Regions from separate parts of the Ensifer sp. 2TAB8 genome, predicted to be linked through region 4. Evidence: riboswitches for the same ligand, from Rfam matches in the RefSeq annotation. Region 4 holds a riboswitch; each other region holds the start of a gene.

Evidence for each region. Region 4 has a riboswitch for cobalamin ahead of AB4Z53_RS01355 (aromatic ring-hydroxylating oxygenase subunit alpha). Riboswitches for the same ligand answer to the same signal wherever they lie in the genome.
Region 1: linked by a shared signal. The riboswitch ahead of AB4Z53_RS17480 (DUF1636 family protein) and the one ahead of AB4Z53_RS01355 (aromatic ring-hydroxylating oxygenase subunit alpha) in region 4 are both predicted to bind cobalamin.
Region 2: linked by a shared signal. The riboswitch ahead of cobU (bifunctional adenosylcobinamide kinase/adenosylcobinamide-phosphate guanylyltransferase) and the one ahead of AB4Z53_RS01355 (aromatic ring-hydroxylating oxygenase subunit alpha) in region 4 are both predicted to bind cobalamin.
Region 3: linked by a shared signal. The riboswitch ahead of AB4Z53_RS07820 (CbtB domain-containing protein) and the one ahead of AB4Z53_RS01355 (aromatic ring-hydroxylating oxygenase subunit alpha) in region 4 are both predicted to bind cobalamin.

Annotation. Positions count from the first base shown of each region.
Region 1 covers NZ_JBFRGB010000010.1:10,277-18,219, forward strand. Annotated here, with positions in the region: gene AB4Z53_RS17470 (bifunctional aspartate transaminase/aspartate 4-decarboxylase) at 1-95, opposite strand, end outside; gene aspT (aspartate-alanine antiporter) at 154-1,842, opposite strand; cobalamin riboswitch at 2,297-2,512, shown strand; gene AB4Z53_RS17480 (DUF1636 family protein) at 2,618-3,031, shown strand; gene AB4Z53_RS17485 (ABC transporter ATP-binding protein) at 3,108-3,914, shown strand; gene AB4Z53_RS17490 (ABC transporter substrate-binding protein) at 3,911-4,864, shown strand; gene AB4Z53_RS17495 (iron ABC transporter permease) at 4,868-5,935, shown strand; gene AB4Z53_RS17500 (DUF924 family protein) at 6,077-6,637, shown strand; gene AB4Z53_RS17505 (mechanosensitive ion channel domain-containing protein) at 6,764-7,943, shown strand, end outside.
Region 2 covers NZ_JBFRGB010000010.1:78,497-86,439, reverse strand. Annotated here, with positions in the region: gene cobW (cobalamin biosynthesis protein CobW) at 1-1,027, opposite strand, end outside; gene cobU (bifunctional adenosylcobinamide kinase/adenosylcobinamide-phosphate guanylyltransferase) at 1,031-1,555, opposite strand; cobalamin riboswitch at 1,997-2,145, opposite strand; gene AB4Z53_RS17850 (AraC family transcriptional regulator) at 2,464-3,417, shown strand; gene AB4Z53_RS17845 (oxidoreductase) at 3,568-4,395, shown strand; gene AB4Z53_RS17840 (class I SAM-dependent methyltransferase) at 4,441-5,061, opposite strand; gene AB4Z53_RS17835 (cobyric acid synthase) at 5,221-6,678, opposite strand; gene AB4Z53_RS17830 (hypothetical protein) at 6,930-7,073, shown strand; gene AB4Z53_RS17825 (hypothetical protein) at 7,343-7,519, shown strand; gene AB4Z53_RS17820 (ABC transporter substrate-binding protein) at 7,859-7,943, shown strand, end outside.
Region 3 covers NZ_JBFRGB010000002.1:434,058-442,000, reverse strand. Annotated here, with positions in the region: gene AB4Z53_RS07845 (GntR family transcriptional regulator) at 1-302, opposite strand, end outside; gene AB4Z53_RS07840 (DUF1194 domain-containing protein) at 406-1,200, opposite strand; gene AB4Z53_RS07835 (glucoamylase family protein) at 1,358-2,665, shown strand; gene AB4Z53_RS07830 (ferric iron reductase) at 2,662-3,510, shown strand; gene AB4Z53_RS07825 (CbtA family protein) at 3,555-4,352, opposite strand; gene AB4Z53_RS07820 (CbtB domain-containing protein) at 4,550-4,726, opposite strand; cobalamin riboswitch at 4,769-5,032, opposite strand; gene AB4Z53_RS07815 (TetR family transcriptional regulator) at 5,031-5,723, opposite strand; gene AB4Z53_RS07810 (NAD(P)H-binding protein) at 5,828-6,658, shown strand; gene AB4Z53_RS07805 (anthrone oxygenase family protein) at 6,655-7,134, shown strand; gene AB4Z53_RS07800 (SRPBCC family protein) at 7,204-7,770, opposite strand; gene AB4Z53_RS07795 (ArsR/SmtB family transcription factor) at 7,767-7,943, opposite strand, start outside.
Region 4 covers NZ_JBFRGB010000001.1:254,863-262,805, reverse strand. Annotated here, with positions in the region: gene AB4Z53_RS01375 (DUF1217 domain-containing protein) at 1-1,558, shown strand, start outside; gene AB4Z53_RS01370 (FAD-binding oxidoreductase) at 1,627-3,060, opposite strand; gene AB4Z53_RS01365 (L-threonylcarbamoyladenylate synthase) at 3,204-4,178, opposite strand; gene AB4Z53_RS01360 (DUF6656 family protein) at 4,259-4,858, opposite strand; cobalamin riboswitch at 5,172-5,374, shown strand; gene AB4Z53_RS01355 (aromatic ring-hydroxylating oxygenase subunit alpha) at 5,479-6,723, shown strand; gene AB4Z53_RS01350 (hybrid-cluster NAD(P)-dependent oxidoreductase) at 6,725-7,819, shown strand; gene AB4Z53_RS01345 (glycoside hydrolase family 25 protein) at 7,824-7,943, opposite strand, start outside.

The DNA of each region.
Region 1 (7,943 bases), on a different contig from region 4:
TTCTGTGAGCTCGACTTGGCGAGCTTGATCAGTTCGTCCTTGATTTCGAACGGGCTGAGATCGGAAAGGCTATCGTAGAAATTTCTGTCCAACATGGTCCACACTCCCTGTGATCTATGCATTTTGAACGATGGTCGGCTTCGCCCGCTCGCCTCAGGCGAGCATGATGACGATGACGAGGCCGAAGATGGTCAGCAGCGTGTTTCCGATGGCGTAGGGCATGCCGTAGCCGAGCGCCGGCACCTTGCTCTTGGCCGCCTCCTGGATCATGCCGAGCGCTGCCGTCGTCGTTCGCACACCGGCGCAGGCGCCAAACAGGATCGCCGGGTGGAACTTGAAGACATAGTGGCCGAGGAGCACCGAGGCGATCATCGGGATCGACGTGGCGACCACGCCCCAGATGAACAGCGAAATGCCGACCTCCTGCAGGCCCGCGACAAAGCCCGGGCCGGCGCCGATCCCGACGACGGCGATGAAGATGTTGAGGCCGAGCGTGTTCATCAGCCACAGCGCCGGTGACGGGATGCGGCCGAAGGCGGGGTAGGTGGTGCGCAGCCAGCCGAGCACGAGGCCTGCGAGAAGCGCGCCGCCGGAGGTGGAAAGGCCGATCGGGATGCCGCCGATCGTAATCGTGAGCGCCCCGATCATTGCGCCGACGAAGAGACCCCAGCCAAGGAAGGCAATGTCGGTCGTCTCGACGGGCCTGTCGGCAAAGCCTAGCGCCTTGATCGCCGCTTCGACGTGTCTCTTGGCGCCGCCGATGGTGACGATGTCGCCGCGCTCGACGGTGGTGCCGGGCAGCACCGGGATCTCGACCAGCGAGCGGATGATCTTGCGGGCATAGACGCCGCGCGCCCAATCCATCGTGCTGACATCGGCGAGCGTCTTGCCGGCAAGCGCCTTGCTGGTGACGTAGACGTCGACCACTTCGGCTTCCGCGTTCAAGAGCTCCTTGTCCTCGACCTCGATGAGCTTGCTGTCGAGGTTTTCGACGAGCACGGCACGCCGGCCCGAAAAGGCAACGACGTCACCTGGCTGCAGCACGGTGTTGCCGTCGGCTTCGATGATCTGGTCGCCGCGACGCAGACGTTCGACAAAGACACGGATGCCGGGAAGAATGTCCTTGACCGGCTTGCCGGTCAGCCCGCTTGCCTGATCGACGCGGTAGGCGCGAAGGCCGAAATCGTGATAGGCGCGGGTGATGCCGGGTTCGCTGCTCTCGGTGCCGCCGCCAAGCTTGGCCTCATATTCCCGGCACGCCGCCGGAAGGTCGATACCGAGAAGCTTTGGCCCAAGCTGGGCGAGGATGATGGCCGAGCCGATCGTGCCCCAGATATAGGTCACCGCATAGGCGATCGGGATCTGGTCGGCAAAGGCCTTGGCCTGCTCGGCCGGCAGCCCGAGGGAGTTGATCTGATCCGTCGCGACGCCGATTGCAGCCGAGATCGTCTGCGATCCCGCATACATGCCGGCGCCATAGCCGAGCGGAAGCCCGGCGATCAGCGCGCAGAGATAGGGAACGATGAGGCACAGCACCAGGACAGACAGCGCGAAGGCGATCTGCTTTGGTCCGTCGGTGCTGAGGCCGCGCACGAACTGGGGTCCGACGCCGTAGCCGACGGCGAAGAGGAAGATCAGGAACAGGGTGGATTTCAGGTCACCGGAAACCTGGATGCCCAGCTGCCCGATGAGAACACCGGCAAGAAGCGTTGCGGTGACGTTTCCGAGATTGAATCCCGCGACCTTGATCGGCCCGATCAGGAAGCCGATGCCGAGTGCCAGGAAGACGGCCACGGGCGGGTATGTCCGAAGTGTGTCGACGAAGAAATCGATGGGATTCACTACTTTTCCCTTCAGAAAGTTGAGTTGCCATCACTTCATTTCGGGATTGCGCCATTTCTGTACTGCGCGGCGAAGTTGAGTTTATTGGTGCGTTACCGATGCCCAATCTTAGCTTTGCCGATTGTCGCTTCGGCCGATGATTTTCTCAACAGACATGGGGTTACGTGAGCGTAACGTACGTTAAGATTGCCGGCATTTGCGCATGGCGCTGGCGCTTTTTGTGGGCGCGCCGGCACCAGTCGGAAAGCATCGGGCCGGGTGGTCGGCCGATCGGCGTGCGCAGGGCGGATCGGGGGGGGCGCCGGGCAGCGCCGCCGCGGCAAATTTCGCCGGCTACTCAACTTTGGCATTGCAATACGTTATGTTATTGTATAACAAATCCTGCATGACGAAACGCCGCATGTTGATAGGTCCGTAGCGCATGCCCCTAGCAGTTGTTTCATCGGCCGATTCATGCGAGGAAGAGCGTGATGGTGCTGCGTCCGCGGAAATGCGGAAGCGGCTGAAAAGGGAACACGGAACGGACGACCCAAATGGGGCCGAAACCGTGGCTGCCCCCGCAACTGTGAGCGGAAAGCGCATTCACACCATGTCACTGGTCTAAGACCGGGAAGACGTGGATGCGCCGCGACCCGCGAGCCAGGAGACCTGCCATCGAACCGATCAACCACAACGGACGGGGTGTTCCGATGGAAAAGAACTGGCTTTCGCGCGACGGTCATCCGTCATCCTGCCGCTTCGCCATCTCCTGCCGTCACTCCGGCGGAGAGAGAAAATGGCTGAGCCGAATTCCCGACAGCACAAGATAACGGTTTGCACCGATTGCCGTTTTACCCGCGGTCCCTGCCTGCCGGGCGCCGAGCTGATAAAGCGTCTCAACCGCAGCATCGCCGCGCTCGGCGAGCCGCTCGATCGTGATTTCTCGATCGCCGGCACCGTCTGCATGGCGGCTTGCACGCGACCCTGCACCATTGCCTTCCAGGCGACGGGCAAGGCGACCTATCTCTTCGGTGATATCTCGCCGGAAGAGGATATCGACGACCTCGTCCGCTTCGCCGCCACCTATGCCGAACGCGGCGACGGCATGACGCGTGCCGCCGAGCGTCCGCGCGGCCTCAAGACAAAGACGCTCGCTCGCATTCCGGCGGCAGTGCTCGTCTCCGAAGACATCGGAGGACGGTTCCAATGAGCGCGACACGCAAAGGGTGGCGACGACCTCTGGTGCGCGGGCAGAAATGCGCCGCGGCGCGGGGAGGGACGCGGTCATGACCTGTTCAGCGACGGGAGCTGCCCTCAAGGTGGAAGGCCTTTGCTGGGGGCCCCGTGCGGGCCTGACCCTGGTCGAAGACATGGATTTCTCGATCGAAGCGGGCAGCCGCCTTGCGATCCTCGGGCCGAACGGCGCTGGCAAGACCTCGCTTCTGCGCTGCCTCTACCGGGCGGTGCAGCCGAATGCCGGCCGAATCGAGATCGACGGCGTCGACCTCTGGTCGATCTCGGCGCGCGAGGCGGCGAAGACGATTGCCGTCGTGCTGCAGGAAATGCCCGGCGACTTTCCCTTCAGCGTGCGTGACGTGGTGATGATGGGACGCATCCCGCGGCGAGAGGGGCTCAACGGCTGGACGGAGACGGACCGCGAGCGCGTGCAGCATGCGCTCTCTCATCTCGATCTTTCCCACCTCGCCGGCCGCCAGTTCGCAACACTTTCGGGCGGCGAAAAGCAGCGGGTGCTGATTGCCCGGGCACTCGCCCAGGAGCCGCGCATCATCATCCTCGACGAGCCGACCAACCATCTCGACATCCGTCACCAGCTCGAAATCCTCGAGCTCTTGCAGACGCTGAAGCTGACGATCGTTTCGACGCTGCACGACATCAATCTCGCCGCCGAATTCGCGACCGATGTCGCAATCGTGACCGCGGGGCGGCTGACGGCCTTCGGAACTCCCGATGCGGTGCTGAACCCGCGCGCGCTTTCCACCGCCTTCGGCGTCACTGCCACCGCCCACGGCACCGCCGTTGCCGGCAGCGCCCGTTTCTCCTTTTCGCTTCCTCGACAGGGATCCATTTCATGAAGATCAATATTGCCTCCTCTACCTTGCTGTTTCTCATTGCCGCCGCCACGCCGGCGCTCGCCTATCCGGTGACCGTCAAGAGCTGCAACCGCGAGGTGACCTTCGACGCAGCGCCGAAACGGGCGATCGCCAACGACGTCAACCTGGTGGAGATGATGCTGGCGCTGAAACTGCAGGCCCACATGGTCGGCTATACCGGCGTTTCCGGCTGGAAGACGCTCGATGAAAAACTGCGCGAAGGTGTGAAGGAACTGCCGGAGCTTGCGGAGAAATATCCGACCAAGGAAGTGCTCTTGAATGCCGACGCCGATTTCTTCTTCGCCGGCTGGAACTACGGCATGAAGGTCGGTGGCGAAGTGACGCCCGAGACATTGGCGCCCTTCAAGATCGGCGTCTACGAACTCACCGAATCCTGCATCCACGTCATGGCCAGGGAGAAGCCCTCGATGGACGACATGTTCGTCGATCTCCTCAATCTCGGCCGCATCTTCGGCGTCGAGGATCGGGCCGAAGCGCTGGTCGCGGGTTATCGCAGCCAGCTCGCCGAGATCACCAAGGCCAATGCCGGCAACGCCAAGCCGACCCGCGTCTTCGTCTATGATTCCGGCGAGGAGAAGCCCTTCACGTCGGGTCGCTTCGGCATTCCGACCGCGATGATCGAGGCTGCCGGCGGCGCCAACATCATGGACGATGTCGACAAGAGCTGGGTGGAAGTCTCCTGGGAGCCGGTGATCGAGCGGAACCCGGAGGTGGTGATGATCGTCAACTACGGCGAGGTGAAAGCCGAGGACAAGATCGCTTTCATGAAGAGCAACCCGGCCTTCACCAATGTCGACGCGGTGAAGAACGACCGTTTCGTCGTGCTCGATTATGTCGAGGCGACGCCCGGACCGCGCAACATCGACGCCATCGCCCGGCTTTCGAAGGCATTTCACGGGCAGGGCCTGTAACCGATGCTGGCTGAGGATACGTCGGCTGCTCCCGTTGCCGTTTCGCGGGTTTCCCCGGCGCGGGCGCTCCGCGGCGGGGTCGGGTTGTTCGCGGCTGTGCTGCTGCTGCTTCTCACCGTGACCGCCGGCGTGTCGCTCGGCTCGGCGCCGATCCCCGTGACCACCGTCTGGTCGATCGTTGCCGGAAAGCTTGTGCCCGGCAGTGTCGAGGCCTTCTGGTCGGCCGGGCGCGAAAGCATCGTCTGGGACGTGCGCCTGCCGCGGGTGATGCTGGCGGGGCTTGTCGGCGCCGGCCTGGCGCTGACCGGCGCCGTGTTGCAATCGGTGACGCGCAATCCGCTTGCCGATCCGCATCTGCTCGGCGTCTCCTCCGGCGGGGCGCTCGGGGCGATTGTCGCGCTGTTGCATACCGGAATGATCCTCGGCCTTCTCACGGTGCCGCTCTTTGCCTTTGGCGGCGCGTTGCTTGCCACCGTGCTGGTCGCCTTCGTTTCCCGCGCGCTCGGCACCAGTGCCGATCGCCTGGTCCTTGCCGGCGTCGCCGTTGCCTTCGTGCTGACCTCGGTCGGCAATCTCATGATCTTCCTCGGCGATCCACGGGCGACGCACACGGTGATCTTCTGGATGCTCGGCGGCCTGGGCCTCGCGCAATGGCCGCATCTCGTCTACCCGGCGCTGGTGCTCTTCGTTTCGCTCGGCTGGCTGGTCGTGCGCTCGCGTGAGATCAACGCGCTTGCCATGGGCGACGAGACGGCAACGACGCTCGGTATTCCCGTACGCCGTTTCCGGCTGACGCTCTTCGTCGTCACCGCGCTCCTGACCGGGGTGATGGTGGCCTTTTCAGGCGCAATCGGCTTCGTCGGGCTGATGGTGCCGCATTTCGTGCGGCTCTTTGCCGGCAGCGACAATGTCCGGGTCATTCCGCTCTCGGCCTTCTTCGGCGCCTTGACGTTGATCCTCGCCGACCTCGTCGCTCGGGTGATCATGGCGCCCGAGGATATGCCGATCGGCGTCGTCACCGGCATTGTCGGCGGCATCGCCTTTGTTGCCATCCTCACGCGGCGCGCGTAAGGCGTGCATCGGCGTTGGTCATGCATGGACACTGGTCATGCATGGACATGGGCCGTTGCGCGCCTATGTCTTAGCGCATGCATGGCTGCCGTTCCGGTTCGACAAGGGCAGGGCCGGCAGCAGAGCGGCATGAGGGAAAAAATGACGAGAGAAGTTGAAATCTGCACGCCGGAAGACGTTTTGAACTTCTGGTTCGGCGAGCTCACCTATGACGACTGGTTCACCGTCAGCCACGAACTGGACGACGCCTGCATTCGCCGCTTCCAGGCGTCGCACCTGGGGCTGGCCCGCGGGGTCGGCGAGATCTGGCGCGCGACGCCGGAGAACCGGCTGGCGGCGATCATCCTGCTCGACCAGCTGCCGCGCAACATGTATCGCGGTACGCCGCTGGCCTTCGCGACCGATTGTCTGGCGCTGCACGAGGCCAAGCTCGCCGTCGGCAACGGCGCCGACATGGCGATCAAGCCGGAAGCGCGCGCCTTTGTCTATCTGCCCTTCGAGCATTCGGAAAATCTGACCGACCAGACCATGTCGGTGAAGCTTTTCACCGAGCTTGGCGATGCCGAATATCTCGACTACGCCATCCGCCACCGCGAGGTGATCGAGGAATTCGGCCGCTTCCCGCATCGAAATGCCTTGCTGGCTCGCGTCTCGACAGACGCCGAGCTTGCCTATCTGGCAAGGCCGGGTGCCGGATTCTGACGAAAAATCCGACGCTGGAGCGCAATTGACGGCGGGTTTTGCATCTTTCCGCCGTCTTTCGTATTCACATCGCATTGGGATGGCCACTGACGCGATTCCGCTCCACGGTCTCAACCTGCAAGGACTATGAAATTGCGTTCTGTCGGAAAACTGCCTGCCATTCTCATCTGCCTGCTGGGGCTGGTCGCTGCCGGTCCGGTTGCAGCGCAGAAGGCGGCGCAGCCGGCACAAGGTACCGCCCAGGGCACAACGCAGTCCGGCCAGAAGTCGACGCAACCGGCCCAGTCGGCGCAGACCGCATCGGAGCCGGCTGCTGGCAAGGCGACGACACCGACCGAGGATAACGCCCAGCCAGGTGCAAACGACGCGACGCCGGATGTGGCCGCGCCGGCCGCGACGACCGCGGAACCGGCCCAGACCGCGCCTGCTCCCGCGCAGAGCGCAGCGCAGGACGATGGCGCAGCTCCCGGCCAGAGCCAGGCGACCGAACAGCTTGCCAAGGCTGGCGACGAGCTGAAGCGGCTGACGGACCTCGTATCAAAGGCGAAGGACGATGACACCGCGCTTGCCGAACTGAAGGTGCAGGTCGATGCACTCTTCAAGCAGATCATCGGCGTGTCGGTCTCGACCCGTCCGCGCCTCGACGAGATCAAGGCGCGGCTTACCGAACTTGGCGACCCGCCGGCCGAAGGGCAGCCCGCGGAGGCCGATATCGTGTCCGCCGAGCGCAAGCGCCTCGTGGCGGAGCGCGGTGCCATCAACGCGCTGACCGGTGAGGCCGAGGGCCTGTCGGTACAGGCGACCAAGCTCTCCAACGCCATTACCGCGACAAGGCGCGCGCTGTTTTCCAACACGCTCCTGAAGAACACTGAAGTCTCGACCGGCATGTTCGACGACGCGCTGACGGCGACGGCGGACGAAACCCGCGTGCTCTCGCGTAGTGTCGGGAGCTGGCTGAGCTTTGCCTGGAACTACAAGCGCGTGCCGCTCCTGACGGCGCTGTTCCTGTCGCTCCTGGCGGCGCTCGTGTTCCTTTCGGGCAGCCGCAGGCTGTTCCGACCCTGGATCGAGCATGACATTACCGATGAGGAGCCGAGCTACTTCCGCCGCCTGTCGGTCGCCTTCTGGTCCACGCTGATCCCGACGATCGCCTCGGCCGCCTTCGCAATCTCGAGCTTCCTGTTCCTGCGTGGCTTCAACGTGCTGCGCTCCGACATCGCACCGATCATTGCCATTACGCTCGGTGTGGCGGTGGTGGTGTTCTTCGTCACCAGGCTCGCCCAGGCGGTGTTATCGCCGCGCGATG
Region 2 (7,943 bases), on a different contig from region 4:
CGTCCATGTCGTGCAGGCCGATGACGACAAGGCGCGTGCCACGCTTTTCGCCGGCAGCCCAGGCACGATCATAATACTGGTCGATGCGGGCGCCGACCGCCTGGATCAGGAGACGCATCGGCTTGCCGGGCACGTCGGCAAAGCCCTTGAGGCGCAGAACGTCGTGCTCGGCAATCACGCCCTTCAGGCGATCGATGAAGGCCGAGGGATCGGCGATCGAACCGAGCTCGACGACAAAACTGTCGAACTCGTCGTGGTCGTGCTCCTCGCCCGCCTCATGCTCCATTTCATGATGCGACTTGCGGTTGGCGATATCGCTTTCCGTACCGACACCGAGGCCAAGCAGGATGGCAGCGGCGACTTCGCCGTTCTTCGCCTCGATCATGGCCGGCTTGCGGCTGGTGCGCGAAGACACCTCGTCGCGCACGGCCTTGAGGCCGGAGGCGTCGATCAGGTCGGTCTTGTTGAGAACGATGAGATCGGCAGCGGTCAACTGGTCCTCGAACAGTTCCTCGATCGGGCTTTCATGGTCGAGATTGTCGTCCTCGACGCGCAGCGCATCAACCTTGTCATGATCGTCGGCAAAGCGGCCGGCGGCAACGGCAGCGCTGTCGACCACGGTGACGACGCCGTCGACGGTCACTTCGCTGCGGATATCCGGCCAGTTGAAGGCGGCGATCAGCGGCTGCGGCAAGGCGAGGCCCGAGGTTTCGATGATGATATGGTCAGGACGGTTTTCGCGCTCGAGCAGCTTGGTCATGGTCGGGATGAAATCGTCGGCAACGGTGCAGCAGATGCAGCCATTGGTGAGCTCGATGATGTCGTCCTCGGTGCAGGCCTCGGCGCCGCAGCCCTTCAGCACGTCGCCATCGACGCCGAGATCGCCGAACTCGTTGATGATCAGCGCGATGCGCTTGCCGTCGGCGTTCTGCAGCAGATTGCGGATCATCGTCGTCTTGCCGGCGCCAAGGAAGCCGGTGATGACGGTCGCCGGGATCTTGCCCTGGTTGGCTCTCGCAGTGGTCATGGATCAACCCTTCATTTTCAGCGGCAAACCGGCCGCGACAAAGTAAACTTCAGCGGATTTCTCCGCAACGATCTGGTGAAGCCGGCCGGCATGGTCGCGAAACTCGCGGGCCATGCGGTTCTCGGGCACGATGCCGAGGCCGACCTCGTTGGAAACAAAGATGAGGCGCGCCCGCGCCTCAGGCAGGTACGTAGCAAGCGCGGCGAACTCCGCCGTCATGTCGCGCTCTTCCAGCATGAGATTGGTGACCCATAACGTCAGGCAGTCGATCAGGACCACATGGCCCGGGTTATCGATGCGCCTGAGGGTACCCAGGAGATCAAGCGGCTCCTCATGCGTCGTCCAGCCTTCGCCGCGGCGTGTCCTGTGATGATCGATCCGCTCGCGCATTTCATCGTCCCAGGCCCGTCCCGTGGCGACATAATGCATGGTGAGGCCGGACGCTTCGACAAGCCTCTCGGAAAAGCTGGATTTGCCGGAGCGGGCGCCGCCAAGGACCAGGACCGGTCCGGCACTGTAAGTGCTCATCGCCGCCGCCTCAGAACACCCGCCTCAGCGGCGGGTGGCAAAAGCCGTTCGACGCGCCGGCGGCGCGTTCGGGAAAGCATCTGAAAGCCAAAACAACCTCCGTGATGGCGTTGGGGACCAACAGTCCCCTCGGGCGGAATGCCCATGCCGGATGGCAGGTCTCCTGGCTCACGGCGTCACGGGCCCGCATCGCCTCGCCCATAAGTGCGAGGTTCCGATGTCAGGACCCGAGCGGCCCGCCTCACCTTCCCGGCGTCTTTCCGGTGCCACAGCGAACCTTTGCGCGTCGTTTCCGACCCGCGGCGCTGCGGGGAACATCGTGAAAGGCGGACGATTCGTAGAAGAAGAGGCGTCCAACCCGGCTGATCACGATGCCACGCCAGTGGCTTTTCCGGCTCGACCCCGACCTGCCTCGGTTGCCCCATGCAACCGGCTGACAGCCCGATATCGAACCCGATGGCGAACCCTGACCGTTCTACAGTCGCGGGGTCGGCTGCGATAAGGATGCCCGATTTGGGTCCATCCGTCACATTCCCAATTATTCCCCCCGATCGCCACGATGAGGGGGAACCATCCAACACCTGATGATTAGGAAGCGGCCGACCCAAAGTCAATCGACGCTTGCGACACCTCCCCGGCTTGGTTGCGCCGCGCGACGATTTGTCGAGCAACAGGCAGACGGCCGCAGCCAGCCAGACACGGCGAAATGGATTGCTCGTCCGCCTTCGCCCGAGGCCCTCGCCCTCTCACTCTCACCTTGCGCCAAAGCGCTATCAGAATGTGCCAATGTGGCATCAGGCTCTGGCGCACCTTTGTTCCCGAGCGCAGAAAAGAGGAGAACGATGAACTCGAATTTGCAGGCGACCATGTCAAACCGCCTTTATCCCGTGGCGAGATCCATCACCCAGGTGGCCAAGCTGCTGAAGATCTCCGCCGAACAGGCGGTGCGCCGGGCCGGGCTGCCGCGAGATATTCTTCGCAACGAAGGCAAGGGCCTGACACCAGCGCAGGTGTTCGCCCTCTGGCGCGCCATCGAGATCGAAGCTGACCGGCCCGACCTGCCGCTCTATCTGAGCAAGCTCTTTGCCCACGCACCGTTCACACCGGCCATGTTTTCCTTCTCCTGTTCGCCGGACGTGCGCATCGGGTTCAAGCGCCTGTCAGTGTTCAAGCCGCTGATGGGACCGATGAAGCTGGAAGTGTCCGAGGACGACCGATTTCTGCATATCGAGATCGGCACGGTGGACCCTAAAATTCCGGCCCCGCCGCAACTGGTCTGGTTCGAGGCGCTCTACCTTCTGGAATCGGCCCGCTGCTACACCGCCGAGTTCATCCGGCCTGCGCGGCTCCATCTGCCGGCATTGCCCAACCTCGGCAAGGACGTGCTCGAGTTCCTTGGCTGTGAACCGGAGCTTGACGGCGGAGCGCGCCTCTCCTTGCGCAGAGAAGATGCCGATCTGCCGCTGATCACCGAAAACGAGGAATCCTGGCCGGAGTTCGAGAAAAACCTGCGCCGCGAAATGGAGGCGCATGAAACCGATACGCCGATCGTGCAGCGGGCGAAGCGCGTTTTGCATGACATGCTGCCGTCGGGCGAAGCCAGTATCGAGGCTATGTGCAGGCGGCTCGCCATGTCGAAGCGCACCCTGCAACGGCAACTGAAGGAGGAAGGTGAAACCTTTCAGACGGTGCTGGCATCGACCCGCGCGGAGCTGGCGATGCATTATCTCGGCGAAGACGGGCTGAACGTCGAGGAAATCTCCTATCTGCTGGCCTACCGAGAGCCGAATTCCTTCTATCGCGCCTTCCAGGGCTGGACCGGCATGACGCCCGCCGAGGCGCGGGGAACGGTGACGCACTGAGAAAGACCGCCACGTCTGCACCGGGAGATAGCGGTTTGGCGTGTTCCGATAGTTGATTGGCACGAAGCGATTTTGAAGAAATCCAGGCGATACGCCAGATTGATCTCCGACGAACGACGGGCATGACGCCCGCAAGGATTGGAGAAGATCATGGCAATCGCACGGAAAACCGCTCTCGTCACCGGCGCCTCCTCGGGCATGGGCAAGGTCATCGCAAAGCAGCTGATCAAGGACGGTCTGACCGTCATCGTTGCCGCCCGCCGGGTGGAGCAGATGGACGATCTGAGAGCGCTCGGCGCACATCCCATCGCGCTGGATGTCGCGGACGAGGCCAGCCGAAAATCCGCGGTCGCCGAGATCACCCAGCAATTCGGTGGCGTTGACGTACTGGTCAACAATGCCGGTTTCGGACTTTACGGCTCGGTCGAAGACGTACCTCTCAGCGAGGCCCGCTATCAGTTCGACGTGAACCTCTTCGGCGCGGCCGCACTGATCCAGGATCTGGTGCCCTACATGCGCGAGAAGCGCGCGGGCAAGATCATCAACATCACCTCGATGGGCGGCAAGATCTACACGCCGCTCGGTGCCTGGTATCACGCGTCGAAACACGCGCTGGAAGGCCTGTCGGACTGCCTTCGCCTGGAACTGCAACAGTTCGGCATCGAAGTCGTGGTCGTTGAGCCCGGCGTCATCCAGACCGCATTCGCCAACGTGATGGAAGGCCCGATGATGAAGTTCTCGGGCAACACCGCCTACGGCACGATGGCGAAGAACGTCTCCAAGGCCACCACCGACAGCTACGAGCACGGCGGCGGCTCCTCCCCGCAGGTCATCGCGGACGTGGTTTCCAAGGCCGTGAAGGCCCGCAAACCGAAGACCCGCTATGCCGCCGGCAAATTCGCCAACATGATGATCAACATCCGCAAATGGTTCGGCGACCGTGCGTTCGACCGCATGATCCTGTGGACCGTGCGCTGATTGGCGGGAAACCGCGCCAGCCCCAGCAAGAATGGCGCGACCGCCCTATACCCGCTGCAACACGCTGAACTGAAAGGCCTGGGTCGAGTTCCACGGGGTCCGGTGCTGGTGTTCCATGTGCTCGACCAGCCGGAAGCACGGCCCGATCACATAGGCGAGTGCGGCGGGGTCATAGCGCACCACTGGCAGGCCGCTGCAGCGCTCCGGGCCATCGGGCGCGAAAGTGGCGATGATGGCGTGCCCGCCGGGCACGACGGCCGCCGTCAGCCGCTCGATATAGGCCGCCCGGTCGTCGGGATCGGTGAGGAAGTGAAAGGCGGCGCGATCATGCCAGATATCGTAGCTGCGATCCGGCTTCCACGCGGTCACATCGGCTGCAACCCAGTGCACGTCACCGGCGCGGGCACCGAGGCGCGCCTTGGCGGCGTCCAGTGCGGCCGGTGACAGATCGAGCACCGTGATCGCTTTCATACCCGCGTCGAGCAGCGCATCCACCAGCCGCGACGCGCCGCCGCCGATATCGATCAGTGACGACGAGGCGAACGCCGCATGCCCGCGGATGAGGTCGAGCGAAACGGCCGGCGTATCCTCGAACCAGCTGACGCCCGCCTCGCCCTTCGACTGATAGGCATTGTCCCAATGGGCTCGTCTGGTTTCGTCCTGCACGTGACACCCGCCTTGGAGCGTGCGACCGTGACCAGACGCTCCATCCTTCCCGCATGAATTCTACAACGGAACGACGGATGATGCTGGGTTTCCGTCGGTCCCTTGCTGTCGCCAACAAGGCCGCAACCCTGTCGATCGCGGCTGATGGCGCTTGCCTGGCTACCGGCCGAGCAGCCCATCCAGCCAGCGCCGGTCGAGCACCGTCTCCAGCTCGTTCGCGACATCATCCAGCGCCGCATCGACCGACTGGCGGTAGTTGCTGGCACCACCTTCGATGCCGAAACTTTTCAGCAGCGCGGAGCGGTAGGCGTCGCTGGTGAAGAGCCCGTGCAGATAGGTGCCCATCACCCGGCCATCGACCGAAAGCGCGCCATCGGCGCGATTGTCGATGCGCACTGACGGCCGCTCACAGTCCGCACCTTGCGTCTTGCCGAGGTGGATTTCGTAGCCCTCGAGCGCCACGTCATGCTCCAACGACCAGGCGCGGCTGTTGCGCACCGTCTTTTCCGGCGCCATCTCGGTCTCGACATCGAGCAGCCCGAGACCCTCGATTAAGCGCTCGCCGCCCTCGATACCGAGCGGATCGGTGACGCGCCGGCCGAGCATCTGGTAGCCGCCACAGATACCGATGACCCGACCGCCGCGACGCACGTGGCGGTCGAGGTCACGGTCCCAGCCTTGAGCGCGGAAATCGATGAGATCGCCGATGGTCGATTTCGAGCCGGGAATGACAACGAGCCCGGCATCCGAGGGAATGGGATTGCCCGGCCGCACGAAGACAAGATCGATTTCCGGCTCGGCGGCAAGCGGATCGAGATCGTCGAAATTGGCGATGCGCGAGAGCACCGGCACGGCAACCTTCAACGCCCGCCCCTCGCCGCGCGCCAGCTTTTCCAGCACGACGGAATCTTCCGCCGGCAACCGCGCCGCCGCCTTCAGCCAGGGCACGACGCCGAAACAGGGCCAGCCGGTGAAGCGGTTGACCGCGGCAATGCCGTCGTCGAAGAGCGTGACGTCGCCGCGGAACTTGTTGATGAGATAACCGGTCACCATGCGCCGGTCTTCCTCGGGCAGGATCGCATGCGTGCCGACGAGCGAGGCAATCACCCCGCCGCGGTCGATGTCGCCGACGAGCACGACCGGCACCTCGGCCCGGGTCGCAAAGCCCATATTGGCGATGTCACCGGCTCTAAGGTTGATTTCCGCCGGCGAGCCCGCGCCTTCGACCACCACCAGATCGGCACCGGCCGATATCTGTTCGAAGCTTTCCATCACGGCGCCAAGCAGCTTGGGTTTAAGCGCCTGATACTCCCGGCCCTTGGCTTGCCCGGCCACCTTGCCCTGGACGACGATCTGGCTGCCGACATCGGATTGCGGCTTCAACAGAACCGGGTTCATGTGCACGGACGAAGGCACGCGGGCCGCCAGCGCCTGCAGCCATTGCGCCCGGCCGATCTCGCCGCCATCGTCGGAAACGGCGGCGTTGTTCGACATGTTCTGCGGCTTGAACGGACGGACCTTCAGGCCCTGGTTGGCGGCAAGCCGGCAGAGCCCCGCCACCAATACCGATTTTCCGACATCAGAGCCGGTTCCCTGCAACATGATCCTGCGTGTCATGCGGCCATCGGTAACACTGAAACGGGCAGCGGCAAAGGTCTGTTTCAACACGATTTCGCCGCAATTGACAAAGCCCTTTCACGCATTGTTTCGCGCTTTCGCAAGGCTTGTCGAAAATGTCGCGCCCGGTAGCCAGAATGCGACATGGCGTGGCGAGTTTGGCATTCAATTTTTTGCAGCGCACACCTATATCAGCGGCATAGCAACACGCACCGGAGGAATAGGCCTCCGGCTTCTCAAGGTTCACGTCCATGCTGTACATCTTCAGCAAGCAGAATTTCGTTCAGATCGCCTGGAACTCCAAGGTTCCGACCAGCCAGTCGCGCGTGCGCAACCTCGTCGTTGACGCTCCCTTCGGTCCGCTCGGCGTCATCCGCACGTCGAATGTAGGCTAAGCCTGCGATCGGGGCTGAAGCCCCTTCGAGCTCTCCTCCCAGAGCCTCCTCCACCGCCCCCTCCGGGGCGGCTTTTTTATGTCCGGCGACGGCCCTGAAATGCGAAGGCCGCATCAACCTCGCCAAGAGGGATGCGGCCGCCAAAAAACGCATGGTCACTTCGGGGTAACGCACCGAAGGTTCGCTCCAAGTCCGGGACGCACTACCTGATCCGGACCTGCGGCAGTCCCCCGCCGCGAGAAGAACAATTAGCTGGACATCGTTACCGGATGGTTATTGAGGATTTAACCAAAGATGAATTCCGGCTTTTTTTTAATTTTTTTCGCGACATGCGCGCCGATCTCCGTGGCGCAATCACGACAGGAAACGTCAGGATCTCGACAGGGTTGCGAGCGATGTGGCGCATGGCGCCATTTTTTGCGGCAGGAATTGTCGTTATTGCTTAAATTCGGCCTTTCTCATGCTCGAAACGCGTCCTCCGACCATGTCGCAGACAGAACGCGCGAAGCACTCCCTCAACCCGACCTTCCGATTGAAGAGGTTGATTTCTCAACGAGAATACTTAGGCTTGGCTGGCGGTATAAGAGGAGATTGGCTGGCGACAGGGTTCCGCGGCCAGGGCTGAAAAAGAACTCCCGCACCGTCCGCAGCAAGGGTGAACCTTGGCTTGTTTGATGCCGAACCCAAGGCTGCATAGTTGCTCCGGGTGACGGAGGATGCTCGGCATCCCCCGTGGATTCCCGTTTGGATATTGGCTGCAAATAAAGACTGGGAGGTCTTGCAACATGAAGAAACTCCTCGCTTCCACCATTCTCGCCGCGGGCCTCTATGCTCTGGCGGGTTCCGCGCAGGCCGCGGAATGCGGTGAAG
Region 3 (7,943 bases), on a different contig from region 4:
ATCAGGCGGCGGGTGGCGAAGATCTGGCGCGCCTCGTCGATCGAGGGATGGGCGACAAAGGCGCCACGGTTCTTCTCGACGCTGACGAGCCCTTCATAGGAGAGCGCCTGCAGTGCGGCGCGCACCAGGGTGCGGCTTACATTGAAGAGTTCGCCGACATCGCTTTCCGAAAGCTTGGTGCCGGGGGTAAGCCGCCGCTCGACGATCGCATCGCGCAACGTGTCGCGGATATGCTGACTGCCGGTGTCGGTGGCCGGGTCTGCGGCCATGTCGGCCGGTGGGGGCGTAGTGGTCAAGGACATGAATCGATCCGCGAAGCAACGGCTCATCTTATCGCCGGACGAAGCGAAGGGAAACGACAATCTGACGCGCGTGGGTTGCGCGGCAACAACTAGGCGGTGAAGCCTATTTGTCGAGTTCGGGATAGACACGGTCGAGGAAACCGGGCCTCAGCTTCTCGCCGATCAGGCAATCGGATGCCGGCAGCGCATCGGCCAGGCGAACGGTTGGCGGCGGCTGCAGGCCGCTGACCTCGAGCACCAGCTTCTGGCGGATGGCGATCGAAAAATCCTCCGGTTCGTGCACCGGCAGCACGAAGGAGCCGGGGCCACCGATGACGCATTCGGCGTAATACTGGTCGAGCGGGCCGGTCGAGACCGAGGGGCGAATGAGGATCGCCAGCCCGTTGATGGTGATGCCGCGGGCGATCGCGGTCTCGCGGGCCGGGATGACCGGCGGGCCGATGTTGTTCGGGCCGTCGCCGGAAACGTCGATGACCCGGCGTATGCCGTTGAAGGCGTTCGAATCGATCAGCGCCGTACCGTAGGTGATCGCGTTCGAGATCGACGTGCCCCGCCTGGTGCCGACCGGGCGTGCCTCGATCAGCTTGGCAAAGGCATCGGCGTCGGCGGCGGTGGAGATCACTTGCCAGGCGACGACGGAGGATTCGTTCACCGTGCCCGCCCATTCGAAATAGCCGATGGCGATCTTGCCCAGTTGCCCGCTTCCGACCGCGTCCAGGAAATCGCGGTGCCGGAGCGCCTCGACGTAACCGGCGCGCTGGATGCGCGCCTCATCCAGATCCATCGAGCCGGACATATCGACGGCCAGGATCAGTTCGACATCGACATCGGTCGGCACGGCGGTCGATGGGCTCGTGCCACCACTCAATGAGAGGATCAACGCCAACACGCTCAACATCGCTTCAACCAGTCATTGCGCGCGGTCAGATTAGAAGAATGTAACACAGGATTGGATTTCGGCGACCATTTGGGTGTAGTTGGCCTTCAACAAAGAGTGATTTTGTCGGGGTCGGCCCGGAAATATACTTGCGGCCGGCCAGGGCCGGAAAGGCGGAATGCTGAAACCGACGGAAAATGCCGAACTATTTCAGATCGATAGTCTGCAGAGGGCGGCGTTCGGCTACTTTCTCGAATATGTGGATCCAGTCACCGGATTGATCGCGGATACGTCGCTTCCGGGTGCGCCGTCGAGCATTGCGGCGACCGGCTTCGGCCTTTCCTGCTATCCCATCGGCGTCGAGCGCGGGTGGATCTTGCGCCGCGAGGCGGTCGGGCGGGTGTTGACCACGCTGCGTTTCCTGGCCGAAAGCCCGCAGTCGCGCGACCAGGGCGCGAGCGGCTATCGCGGGTTCTACTATCACTTTCTCGATATGCGGACCGGCGCGCGCACCTGGCGCAGCGAGCTTTCGACCATCGACACGGCGCTGCTGATCGCCGGCTGCCTGACGGCTTCGGCCTACTTCTCCCGCGAAGATGAAGAGGAAGGCGAGATCCGCGCGCTTGCCGAACGGCTCTATGCGCGGGTCGACTGGTGCTGGGCGTTGAACCGGAGTGAGACGCTGACGATGGGCTGGCGCCCACCGGGCCGATTCCTGAAGTATCGCTGGCAAGGGTATAGCGAGGCGCTGCTGCTCTATGTGCTGGCGCTCGGGGCGCCAGAGCACGCAATCGAACCGGAGCATTATACCGTCTTTACGGACGATTATGACTGGATCGCGGTTCAAGGCGGGTGTCATCTCCACGCGGCGCCGTTGTTCATCCACCTGTTCCCGCAGGCCTGGCTCGATCTTCGCGGCCTCGGCGATCGGCCGATGCGGGGGAGGGGAACCGACTATTTCGAAAACAGCCGGCGAGCTATGGGGCTGCAGCGTGACTATGCGCGGCAAAACCCGGGCCGCTTCGCCGGCTATGGCGAAGACCTCTGGGGGCTCAGCGCCTGCCACGCGCCACATGGCCAGCTGCGCCTCAAGGACGGGCGCTGGCAGCGACTTCGGGGCTACGCCAATCGCGGCGCACCTTTCGGTCCGGATGACGGCACGCTTGTGCCCTGGGCGGCGGCGGCCTGTCTGCCGTTCTGTGCGGATGCGTCGCTATCGGCGCTCAGCCACATGACGGCCAGCTACCCCGGGCTTCTGAAGGCGGGGCGCTTTCCGGGCGGCTTCAATCCGAGCCTCCCGGGCGAGGGGCCGGAGGGGTGGATCGACGCGCGCGTCGTCGGCCTTGACCAAGGGCTCGTCGTGATGATGATCGAGAACTGGCGGAGCGGCTTCGTCTGGGAGTTGACGCGTAGTCTGCCTGCGATCCGGCACGGACTTGAGCGTGCGGGATTTGAAGGTGGCTGGCTGGCGACGGAGACGGTATGAATTTGGGAGGCCAGCAACAGATTGCGCAGACCGGGGAAGGATATCCGCCCCGGGTGCTGGCAGTGGTCGAGCGGTTGTGCGCTCAGTTCCCTGACGCCGGTGTCTCGCTCGGGCCGGCGGACGGAGCCTTCAGCGCACCGGCCGGCTTCTGGGCTGCGGGCGGGGCCGGGATCGAGGAGAGCCTCGCCTATCAGGACTTTTTCGCAGTCGGCATGACGGACCGGATCCGGGCCGCGCATCTGATCGCCTTTTACAGTCGCCAGGTAAGTGTGGTTCTCGGCGCGCTCTATCTCGGTGCGGGCGTCCAGGCTGAGATCGCCGGCATTCGCTTAGAAGACTGGAGCCGCCTTCACCAGGACCGCGCGGTTGCCGGCAAACGCTATCATTTCCAAGTGGATCTGGCGGAGAGATTGCAGCAGCCGGAATGCATCGGCGTTTTCGAGCGCGGCTTCACAGCCCATCTGGCGCCGGTCATCGCGATCCTGAAGAAACGCTCGGGGCTTTCCTCCGGGGCGCAGTGGCGGCTGGCGGCGGATTCGCTTGCCGGCGCGTTCCTGGAGATCGGACGGGCGATCGGGGACGAAGCGCGCGGCATGGCTGAGGCGCTCGCGATCGTCAAACGGCCGGGTTCGCGGCTGTTTTCGGAAGAGATCGGCTACGAGGAGATCTCCGCCACCGATCCGGCAAGCGGCGCGCAACTGTCGCGCCAGTACCGAATCCGCTGCGGCTGTTGCCTCTATTTCAAGACGGAGGGCGGCAGCATCTGCGATACCTGCGTCCTGCTGGAGCCGGACGATCGCCGCGTGCGGCTGGCAGCGCGTCTGACGCAAAACGGCGGGGCTTGAACCCCGCCGTTTTATGTTCTGGTGCCTGCTAAGGCGCATTGGGTTCAATGCGATTTGAGGAAGCGCTCGTTGATGAAGCCGGAGACAACGCCGAGAACGATCCAGAAGGCGAGCGTGGTGGCGAGCGCGGCGACCGCGAACTCGGCGCCGAGCACGGCCGGGACGTTGCTGGAGATATCGAGTGGCTGCGGCGCGCCGTAGACATGGGGTGCGGCGATCAGCACGAGGCCGGCAACCTTGGATACGATTTCCTCGCGCAGAACCAGGAGATAGAGGCCGACTGCGGAGAGAGCGACGGTTGCCAGCCACCAGGTTTGGCGGTCGCCGAGTTCGGCTGCCGGGAAGCCCGGCAGTTCCGGCGGCAGGCCGATCGCCGGCAGCATGTGCACCGCGAGCCAGCCGCAAGCGCCCCAGAGCGCGCCGTTCCTAAGCGTGATCGGATAGCCGATCACCAGGCTGACGCCGGCGAGCAGCAGGCCGAAGCCGGAGCCGGTGACGAGGTTTGCCATCAGCGTGCCGGAGAAGCGGCTCAAACCGAACATGATGCCGCCTTCCTCATGTTCGCCTTCGTGCGCATAGGCCGGCGTGATCGGCGACAGCGCGTCGAGCACGGCGCCAAGCGGCGATACCGCCTTCAGCGACGAATGCTGGTCATGGCCCTCGGCGGCCGGCTGTGCCGCACCCGGCTGGCTGGCCGGCTGTTCGGCCGCGGCCGGAGCCTCGCCTTCGAATTGCTCCGCATGCAGGATCAGCGGCGTTACCCGCAGTTCCTGGGCGCCGGTCATGAAGACACCGGCAATCAGTCCAGCCACGATCGCGGCCAGAAGCGTTCTGACAATCATCTTGAATTCCCTCGATAACGGCAAACGCCACGCGTTTCGGCGTGGTTGTTGAGCCTTCCCATTCGCTGTGCCACACGGACGGTGCTTGCATGTTCGCCAAAGTGCCATGCGCAAACGCCGACATCCGGCGTGAGCCGGATGCATTCAGGTCCGTAGCTATTTCGATGCGGAACGTTGTTCACGTTCCGGCGCATCGTTTAGTGGCAGGGGAAGCCGTAGGAGTGGCGGGTGTCGTGCGCGGTGTCGTGCAGCACGGCCGAATTGGCCAGGCCGGCACCGAAGACGAGGAATGCGCCGATGAAAAGGGCGATGACGCCAGCGGTCAGACGATCGCTGAGGGAGAGCGGGGTGCTCGAAATGGTAGACGTAGCCATGACAACCTCCGTGATGGCATCGGGAAATTCCCGGTGTGGGCCCTATGCCCGTATCGAGTGGCAGGTTTCCTGGCTCACGGCGCTGGGCGAAATGCCCGGGATCTGCCTCGCCTTCCCAGTTCGACCCCCCTCTCGGGGCCTGTTCCAGTGGCTTCTTCCGGATTGCTCCGGAACGGCAAGATCAACGTCGCTCTACAGTCGCGGGGTCGGCCGTGATTTGAATGCCCAGCATGGGTCCATCCGTCACGTTCCCGTTTACTCCCGAAACGCGTTCGCGTCCCGGGAACCAATCGATCCAAAATGATTAGGAGCGTGTCATGGCATTGTCAATTGAGCCTGCGCCGCCGGCCGCTTCATCCGCGACAAAATCGCGAAGCATCATCTGCTTGTAGGCCTCGACGATGCGGTCGCCCTCCGGCCGATCGACCGAGACGGCAAGTCGCATGGTGCAGTCGCCGAGATGCATGATCAGGAAGGCAGCGCTGTCGATCGTTTCGCGCGGCGTCTCGGGCGCAAAGCGGGCCCAGACATCGGCCAGAAGCTTGCCGCCGGTGCGGCTTTGCTGGAGGTCGACCTCACGCAGCGCCTTGTCGGCCTGCATCGCCGACCAGATGTCGCGCATGACAGGCTCGGCCAGGAACATGTCGTAGTAGATGTCGAACAGCAGTGAGAAGGCGTCGCGCAGTTCTGCCATCGACGTGACCTTGGCCAGTTCGGCGGCGATGCACTCGTTGCACACGGCATTGTAGCGCTCGGCCAGCGTACGCACGATCGCCGCCTTGTCCGGGAAGTACTGGTAGAGCGACCCGATCGAAATCCCCGCCTTTTCAGCGACTTCGCTCATGCGCATGGCGTCGCTGCCCTTCTCCTGGATGAGTGCCGTCGCGCAGGCAAGGATCTGCTCCACGCGCTCGCGGCTGCGCTTCTGGCTGGGCGTCCGGCGCAACGTGGTCTCGTCGTCGGCGGGAAGTGTGGCGGGGCTTGCATCTGGAATCATGAGTAATGCTCACATTTTGACTTGACTCCTAAAATACGAGGATTTATCACATTTGCAAATGTGAGAGATGCTCATGTTTGTTGGTGAAACCTCAGGAGGAAAYGATGTCTCAGAAAGTCACACTGGTTTTGGGCGGTACCGGCAAGACGGGGCGGCGGGTGGCCGAGCGCCTTCGGGAGCGGGGCATAGCGGTGCGCATCGGCGCCCGTTCGGCGTCGCCGTCCTTCGACTGGACGGACGAGGCGACCTGGGCGCGCGTCCTTGAAAATGTCGATCGCATCTATGTCTGCTACCAGCCGGATCTGGCGGTGCCGGGCGCCGTCGACGTCATCGACCGGTTCTCGAGCCTTGCCGTTCGCTCGGGCATCAAGCGGCTGGTGCTGCTGTCGGGCCGCGGCGAGGACGAGGCGGAAGCGGCCGAGCGCGCGCTGCAGGCCTCCGGCGCCGACTGGACGGTCATCCGTGGCAGCTGGTTCTTCGAGAATTTTGACGAAGGCTTCTTGGCCGATGGCGTGATGAGCGGGTCGGTCTTCCTGCCGGTGGACGAGGTCACTGAGCCCTTCGTCAGCTGCGACGACATTGCCGATGTGGCGGTCGCGGCGCTTCTGGACGACGCACATATCGGCAAGGTCTATTCGTTGACCGGCCCGCGGCTGATGACCTTTGCCCAGGCCGTGGCCGAGATCGCCGTCGCGGCCAACCGCCGGATCGCCTATCAGCCGGTGCCGATTGACGATTTTGCGGCACAGCTCAAGGCCGACGGCGTGCCGGATGACTATGTCGCACTCATCCGCTATCTCTTCTCCTCGGTGCTCGACGGACGCAATTCCAGCATGACGTCCGATGTCGAGCGCGTGCTTGGGCGGCCCCCGCGCGACTTTGCGGATTATGCCCGGGAAACCGCAGCAACTGGTGTTTGGAGTATTGCCGCATGATCCCGCTGATCCCCGCTCTGGCGTTCGCCGCCGCGATCGGTTCCGGCCTGATGGCCGGACTGTTCTTCATCTTCTCGGTCTGCATCATGCAGGCCCTGTCGCGGCTGCCCCCGGAGCAGGGGATCGCCGCGATGAACGCGATCAATGTCGTCATCCAGAACCCGATCTTCCTCAGCGCCTTCATGGGCACCGCGCTGCTCGGTCTGGTGCTCGTCGTCATGGCCTTCCTCTCTGGCGGCGAGGGCAGGTGGTGGCTTGCCGCCGGCGGCATCGCCTATGTCGTCGGCGTGCTTCTGGTGACGATCATCTTCAACGTGCCGATGAACGATGCGCTCGCCGCTGCAGCCCCCGGTCAGGCGGCGACCGATCTCTGGCATGAGCGCTATCTGACCGATTGGGTCTGGTGGAACCACGTGCGCACCTTCGCATCGATCGGCGCGCTGGCGCTCTTCGTTCTCGGTTTCGCCCGCGCCTGACGAAAAGCGCCGGCAAGTCGATCCTTGCCGGCGCCTGTAGGCGTCTTGACCTCTAAGCCCATTCCGCCGTCACGGCTTCGGAATACGCGCGTCATATTGCGCTTCCAGGTCGGCAAACTTGCTCCAGAAGGCTGCCGGCTTTTCGCCTTCGAGCAGAGCGCGCAAAATGTCGAGATGCACGTGCCAGCCGGCGGAAAAGCTGGTCATGATGGCACGATCGGCGATGCGTTTATGGGTGACAACGAGCAGCACCTTGTCGCCGCGAGGGCTGAGCTCGAAGCGGACCTCCGAGGGCGTGCCGGTCTCTTCGTTCCAGGTATAGGCGAGCAGCCGCGGCGGCTCCCAGGCGAGCACGTGACCGTAATTGCGCACCTCGCCGGCATGCGCGGCATATTTCTGCGGCGGCCGATCGTCTTCCGCTGTCAGTTCCGAGTGGCGGAAGACGTGCTCGACCGCGGCACCTTCGCACGAGCCGATCGTGCCCGATGCCATCCAGAGCCGACGCTTGCTTTCCTCGGTCAGATAGGACCAGACCCGCTCGATCGGGCCCGGCAGCAGGCGTTCGATGCGCACCGCGTCCGGTGCGATGACGCGACCGTAATCGGTACCGGCAAAGGCTGTGGCAGACGAAGTCATGGCTTTTCCTCCGGATCATTTTGGATAGTGGCGTCTTCGGCCAGAAGCAGCGCCTCGAGTGCGTCGATGCGGGTCCGCCAGAAGGCTTCGTAATGGCGCATCCACTCCATGCCTGCATGCATCGGCGCGGCATCGAGCCGGCACACATGCGTGCGACCTTTCACTTCGCGGCG
Region 4 (7,943 bases):
GCCGGCCGGCGAGAAGGCGATCAGCGACGAAAAGAAGACGCTGCTCAACGAGGCCTATGTCTTCCAGCGGCCTGGCGCCACGCCGTCGGGCGGCACACGGCTGACCGGCGCTGGCGCGCTGCTCAACAAGGAATATTACGAGCAGAAGATCGGCAGCATTACCAAGGTGTCGGACCTGATTGCCGACAACCGCCTGCTCAACTACGTCATCACTGCCTTCGGCTTGCCGTCCGCGACGACGATGCCGTCCACGGTCGAAAACATCCTCACCAGCGACATCAACGACCCGGAGAGCTACGTCAACAAATATGGCGGCGAATACAACGCCGCCTACAAGAGGATGCTCGCCGCCTTCAACTTCCAGACTGACGGGACACTGCAGGCGGGCAAGACCGCGCAGGATGCGGCCCAGATGAAGACGACGTCCGACGAGTACATGGTGCGCTATAACGACAAGAGCGACGCCGAAGACGAAGCTCTGGTCAAGCGCTTCAAGCTGCTGATCGGCACGATGAAATCGGTCGACGACCTGCTTGCCAACAATGACATGAAGAAATTCATGCTGCGCGCTTTCGGCCTCGAAAATGAGGATCTGAGCACGCGAACGCTGAAGCGGATTCTGACCAGCGATCTCAATGACCCCAAGAGCTATGCCAACACCCTGCGCGACGAGCGCTACGTCAAACTCGTAAAGGCGTTCAACTTCAACCCGGACGGCACGCTTGGCGCACCGAAGCTGGCGCAGGGCGAAGCCGACATCATGAACACGGCCAAGGCATATGTGATTGCCAAGTCGCGTTTCGGCACGGATGAAGAAAAGAAGGTCGCCAAGGAGAAGGCGCAGGAGGAAGCCAAGTACTACACCGCCGAGATCGAAAAGGTGGAGACGCTCGACGCCTTCCTCGCCAACCGGCGTCTGGTTGATTTCGTTCTCGTCGGCGCCGGCATCGATCCGGAAACGGTCAAGACCGAATACCTCAGGGACATGTTCACGTCCAATCTCGACGATCCCAAGAGCTTCATCAATACCGACCCGAACGGGCTGAAATACCGCGAGATCGTCGCCTCCTTCAATTTCGACCAGGAGGGGAAGATCATCAGGGGTGAGGCGGGCCAGATCCAGACTCGGCGGGGACTTGTCACCACAATCGACCTCTATCTCAATCAGTCGCTTGAGGAGACGGAAGGCGCAGACAACGGCGGCGTCCGACTTGCGCTCTATTTCAAGCGCAAGGCCCCCGAGATCAACACCGCTTACGACATCCTGGCCGAGACCGCCCTGTTCCAGGTTATCAAGACGGCCTACAGCATGCCGGAGGGTCTGCAGAACGCCAAGATCGAGGCGCAGGCCGCCTATATCGAGCGTGTCGTCGACATCAAGGATCTGCAGGACCCGGAAAAGCTCGAGAAGCTCCTGCAGCGGTTCACGGCGCTTTATGACGTCGAAAACAACACGGACGTATCACCGGGGTTGGCAATCCTCAGCGGAAGCGGTGGAGGCGGTGTCAGCGCCGAGACACTCCTGTCCCTTTCACAGCTGCGCGCGGGCGGACGCTGACGCTACCCAACCTGAACGTATGAGCCGCTGCGGAAGGGGCGCGGGCCGCCGGCAGAGGCGCGCCCGCTTCAACGGTCTGCGCGCAGCACCTTGTCCGGATTCATGACGCCTGCAGGATCGAACGCGTGTTTGATCCGTTGCATCAGTTCGATCTCGATCGGCGGACGGATCTCGGCAAGCTCGTCGCGCTTCAACTGGCCAATGCCGTGTTCGGCCGAGATCGAGCCGTTGTATTTCAGAACGATGCCGTGGACGATGGCGTTGATCTCGCGCCAGCGGTCGAGGAATGCCTGCTTGTCGGCGCCGACCGGCTGCGAGATGTTGTAGTGGATGTTGCCGTCGCCCATGTGGCCGAAGGAGCAGATGCGCGCTCCCGGGATCGCCTTCATGACTGCGGCGTCCGCTTCCTCCATGAAGGCGGGAATGCTGGAAACGGGCACCGAAACATCGTGCTTGATCGAGCCGCCCTCGGGCTTCTGCGCCGGCGACATGCTTTCGCGCATATGCCACAGCACCTTCGCCTGCGCCTCATTGGCGGCAATCACGGCGTTTTCGACAAGACCGGCGGCAAGGCCCTGTTCAAGGAGATCGTTGACCATGCGCTCGGCGCTTTCGGCCGAATCTGCGGTCGAGATATCGATCAGCGCGTACCAGGGATGGACGGTTTCCATCGGGTCACGAACACCGGGAATGTGTTTCGTGGTGAATTCCACGCCGAGGCGCGGCATCAGCTCGAAGCCGGTCAGCGCCGGTCCGCAAAGACTGGAGGCCTTGTCGAAGAGGGTGAGCGCGTGCTCGACGCTGCCCACGCCGGCGAAAGCGACCTGGTGTCCGAGCGGCTTCGGGAACAGCTTGAGCACCGCACCGGTGATGACGCCGAGCGTGCCCTCCGCGCCAATGAAGAGGTCGCGCAGGTCGTAGCCGGTATTATCCTTCTTCAGCCGGCGCAGACCATCCCAGATCTCGCCGGTTGGCAGGACGACTTCGAGGCCGAGGCAAAGCTGGCGCATGTTGCCATAGGCGAGCACGGCGGTGCCGCCGGCATTGGTGGAGAGATTGCCGCCGATCCGGGCGGAGCCTTCCGATCCGAGCGACAGCGGGAACAGGCGATTGTGATCGTCCGCCGCCTTCTGGATGTCTGCGAGAATGCAGCCGGCATCCGCAACGATCACGTTGCCGACCGGATCGATGTCGCGAATCCGGTTCAGCCGTTCGAGCGAAAGCACGATGTCCGCCTTGCCTTCCCGGGGGATCTGCCCGGCGACGTGGCCGGTGTTACCGCCCTGCGGCACGATCGCCGTGCGGGTCGCGCTGGCGAGTTTCATGATACGTGAGACCTCGTCGACCGAGCCGGGACGCAGCACCATCGGCGTCGTGCCGCGATAAAGCCCCCGGGATTCGACAAGATAGCGCGCCTTGTCCGCTTCCGCGATAAGTGCATTGGCGCTGCCGACGATCTCGACGAAGGAGGCGATGAGTTCGGGAGAGGGAAGCGTCGTCATGGGTCAGCCTTCGCATTGCGCTTGCGCGCGCTATCGGATCGGTCGATCTGAAGACGCGATCCTCGGTTGGTATCGCCTGCGATCATAACCGCAATCGCAGCCGCTCGCTGAGGGTGGGTGCGGAGGCGATGCCGCCCGCAATCTTACCCTCGTGGTGCCGCCGCCCGTTGCAGCCGGTCGATGATCGCTTCTCCCAATCCTTCCGAAGGGATCGGGCCGAAGGCGATCGTCTGAGCGCCGCTGGCGTCGGCCCGCTTCATATAGTCGAAAAGATTGGCGGCCGCTTCGCGCAGATTTCCGGTCGGGCTGAGATCGAGAACGACAGCCGCCTGTTCTTCGCCGAGGACCCGGCCGCCGCCGAAACGGATCAGGGCCTCGCCCGCCCGCACATCGGTGGCTTCCAGCCTGACGGCAGCACCCGGCGCATAATGCGAGGCCAGCATCCCTGGAGCCTCGATCGTCGCACCCGCGGTTTCCGCCCTGATCACCGGGCGGTCGAGCAGGCGCTCGATCTCGGCGGCATCGAGGCCACCCGGCCGGAGAAGCCGGATCTCGTCGCCATCGACCTTGATGATCGTTGACTCGAGCCCGATTTGCGCCGGACCGGCATCGAGGATCAGTTTCAGCTTTTCTCCGAGATCGGCATCGACATGGTCCGCACTGGTCGGGCTGATCTTGCCCGAGGTATTGGCACTCGGTGCGGCCAGAGGTCGTCCGAAGCGGGCGATCACCCGGCGCGAAAAGCCGTCGGGCATGCGAATGCCAAGCGTGTCCAGGCCGGCCGAGGCGAGGGCGTGCACGGTACTCTTGGGCCGCTGCGGCAGGATCAGCGTCAGGGGGCCGGGCCAGAACGCTTCCGCCAGGCGTCGGGACAGGGGATCGAAGCGCACATGGGCCTCGGCCATTGCCATGTCGGAAACATGCGAGATCAGCGGATTGAAGCGCGGCCGGCCTTTCATCTCGTAGATGCGGCTGATCGCATCGGGATTGGTGGCATCGGCGGCAAGGCCGTAGACGGTTTCGGTCGGGATGGCGACCGGTTCGCCCTCGGCGAGAACGGCGCAGGCGCGATCGATCGCGCGGTCCGGTTCCTTATCCGTGTCGATGATCTCTGCCATGCCGTTTCCTTTCCGACGCTTCCTTAACGGACGCGCCGGGAAAACAGAACGATTTTCTTTGCAGGGAGCGGGCTGCTGGCTCAGAGGCTGCGAATGATCCGGCGCAGTGCGTCGTCACGGGCACCCAGCATCAGCACGTTCTTGAGAGCGACCTTTGGGTTGTCGGTGCGGAAGAGAAGCCCGTTGTCGCGGACGTTGCGATTGATGACCATCTGTCCGTCTTCGGCGTTCGGTTCGATCGCGACGGCAAAGTACATGCGGGAATAGCCGGCCCGGATGCGGTCGAAGAAATGCGTCTCGTCACCAAGGTCGCTGAAAAAATTGGCGAAATAGAACGACCAGGTGATGTCCTTGGAAGGTGTGACCGCCGTCCGCGCGGCCGTCACGTGGCAATAGCCGAGGTGCGGCTTGCCAACGAGCGTGCGGTGGAAGATGAGCTTGGGAAACTGGATCGAGGCATGAAAGCCGTTGATCCGCCTGTGCGTCGTGTCCCCGGCGGTCGAAAGCTTCTTGCCGGTTCGGTCAGCGACTTCCTCATAGCTCAGGTAGCGTCGCTCGCTCGGCATCCATTGCCGGCGGTTGATCCGGCCGGTGCGCAGAAACTCGGTGTGAACTGCCGTCTTCGGCATGATCGCCGGCGGCTTCTCGGCCGCTGCGTCGTAATATCTGAGCTTTGCCATGATTGTCAGCGCGCCATCTGCCTGCCGGACATCTTCGTCCGCCGGCGAGACTAGCGGCTTATGGTTAATGAAGAATTTCCTTTCGCTAGCGGGACATGGCCCCTGACATCAATGGGAATGTCGCAAACGGGCGAAATCTTCCCGCGCCTGCGCCATATCGGTCGCAAAAGACGGCATATGCCTATTTTTTGATCTATCTATATGTTTATAAAGTGAAAAAGTTTCGTATCCGCTTGCGGACGACGGTTTCAGACGTGTCGTCATTCTGGAATTCGATGTCGCTATCCGGCGCCTGCCAAGACGGTTTCCGCGATTACATATCCTTACTCAGGGTGTCGTCTTCCAGAAGGGAAGGCGAAGAATTGGGAAGCCGGTCAAATCCCGGCGCTGCCCCCGCAACGGTGGTGGAGCGAAAGCCTCGGCGAAGGCCACTGGACGGTTCGTCCGGGAAGGCGCCGGGCTGGTCCGCAAGGACGGCTCCTGAGCCCGGAAACCAGCCTTGACACACATAACCGTAACGGGTTGCGGCGGGCAGCCGGATCGGAGCCGAGAACGTGTGGGCGCATGCCCGTGCGGGTTCCTGTCCTGCCTCTCCGAAACATGGCGCATGAGGACAGGACATGGATACCAAGACCGATATGCTTCGCAAGCTGAAGGGCCGGCGTGACGGCTACAGCCTCGATCGGGCCTTCTACATCGACCCCGACTACTACCGGCAGGATCTGGAAAACATCTGGTACAAGGACTGGTTGTTCATCGGCCATGACTGCGAAATTCCGCGAGCCGGCAACTACTTCACTGTCCAGGTCGGCGACTATCCGGTTGTTGTTACCCGCGATCGCCAGGGCACGATCCGTGCGCTGCACAATTCCTGCCGGCATCGCGGTTCCCGCGTCTGCACGCAAGCAAAGGGCTCCTCGGCAAAGCTCGTCTGTCCCTATCACCAGTGGACCTACGAACTCGACGGCTCGCTGCTCTTCGCACGCCAGATGGGCGAGGATTTCGACAAGGCGGCCCACAGCCTGAAGCCGATCCATTGCGAAACGGTCGGCGGCTACATCTTCATCAACCTGTCGGAGACGCCGGCCGATTTTGCGGCCTTCCGCGAACTCGCCACGCCCTATCTCGCGCCGCACCGGCTGGGAGAGACCAAGGTCGCCTTCGAAAGCACGATCATCGAAAAGGGCAACTGGAAGCTCGTCTGGGAAAACAATCGCGAGTGCTATCACTGCGCCGCCAATCATCCGGAGCTCTGCCGCACCTATCCGGAGGCGCCGACTGCGACCGGGGTACAGGGCGCCAAGGATGATCCGGTGATTGCCGCCCATTGGGCGAAGTGCGAGGCCGAGGGCCTGCCGAGCGAATTCCGGATGTCGCCGACCGGCCAGTTCCGCGCCGCGCGCATGCCGCTGGTCGACAATGCCGAAAGCTACACCATGTCCGGTGCGGCCGCCGTTAAAAGGGCGCTGTCGGCCGATGTCGGGCAGAAGCAGATCGGCACGCTTCTGATGTTCCATTACCCCACCACCTGGAACCATGTGCTTTCCGACCATGCCATCACCTTCCGTGTTCTGCCGCTCGGGCCGGAACTCACGCAGGTGACGACCAAATGGCTGGTCAACAAGGACGCGGTCGAGGGCGTCGACTATACGCTCGATGACCTGACCCATGTCTGGACCGAGACCAACGACCAGGATCGCCAGATCGTAGAAGAAAACGCCTTCGGCATCCGCTCGCCGGCCTATGAACCAGGCCCCTATTCACCGGACCATGAAGGCGGCGTGATGCAGTTTGTCGAATGGTACTGCAAGTTTATGGAGCAGCGCCTTGCAGGCGATGCGGCTCCGCTGTCAAAGGTCGCCTGACATGCAGATGGCATCCTCCTTCCACCATTTCGACGAGCTGCATGTCTGGATCGACCGGCAGCAGATGCTCGAATGCACCTCGGCGGTCGTTGAAACCGCCGATGTCATGACCTTCACCTTTCGCGCCGAAAAGCCGGCCTGGTTTCGCTACCTGCCCGGCCAGTTCGTCACCCTGGAACTGCCGGTCGCCGACGAACCGGTCATGCGCACCTATACGCTGTCGTCCACACCATCGAGGCCGTTGTCGATTGCGGTGACGGTCAAGGCACAGGCCGACAGCATCGGCACGCGCTGGATGTTCGACCATCTGAAGCCTGGCGTGAAACTGAGAGCCTTCGGGCCGCTCGGCGACTTCAGCTTCGTCCGCCATCCCGGTGAAAAGTACCTGTTTATCTCCGCGGGGTCCGGCATCACGCCGATGATGTCGATGACACGCTGGATGGCGGATTGCGTACCGGAGACGGACGTCACCTTCATCTCCTGCGCGCGCCGGCCGGACGACCTCCTGTTCCGTTCCGAGCTGGAGGTGCTGGCGACGCAGATGTCCGGGTTGAGCCTCGGCTTTATCGTCGAGGGCCACGAAGCGCGCCACGGCTGGCACGGGCTGCGCGGCCGCATCGATGGCGCCAAGCTGCCGCTGCTTGCGCCGGATTTCATGGAGCGCACCGTCTTCTGCTGCGGTCCGGAACCGTTCATGCGCGGCGTGCGCGAGATGCTGAAGGCGGCAGGCTTCGACATGGGCCGCTACCACGAGGAGAGCTTCCAGCCTGCGGCCGCACCGGCGGCGGAGGAGATCGCTGTGCGCGCCGGCGTGGTGGGCGACAGCGAGGTCGCTGCCGCCAAGGTCGCTTTCACCATGAGCGGCAAGGAGGTCGAGGCGAAGCCAGGTCAGACGATCCTGCAGACGGCGCGTGCCAATGGTGTGCGGATCGGTGCTGCCTGCGAGGGCGGCATCTGCGGCACCTGCCGGGTGATGAAGGTCGCGGGTGACGTCGAGATGAACCACAATGGCGGCATTCTCGATGACGAGATCGACGAGGGTTACATCCTCGCCTGCTGCTCGCGGCCCCTGGGGGATGTCCAGATCGAAGCCTAAAGGATCAGGGCGTGTTGCAGGGCGGCGGCTGGACGGTCGCGGGCCCTGCGCCGCCGGTAGCGGCCGATGGCTTGGAGCATCCGCCCTGTGCGGCGTCATCGGCTGCGACGGCTACCTGCATGGC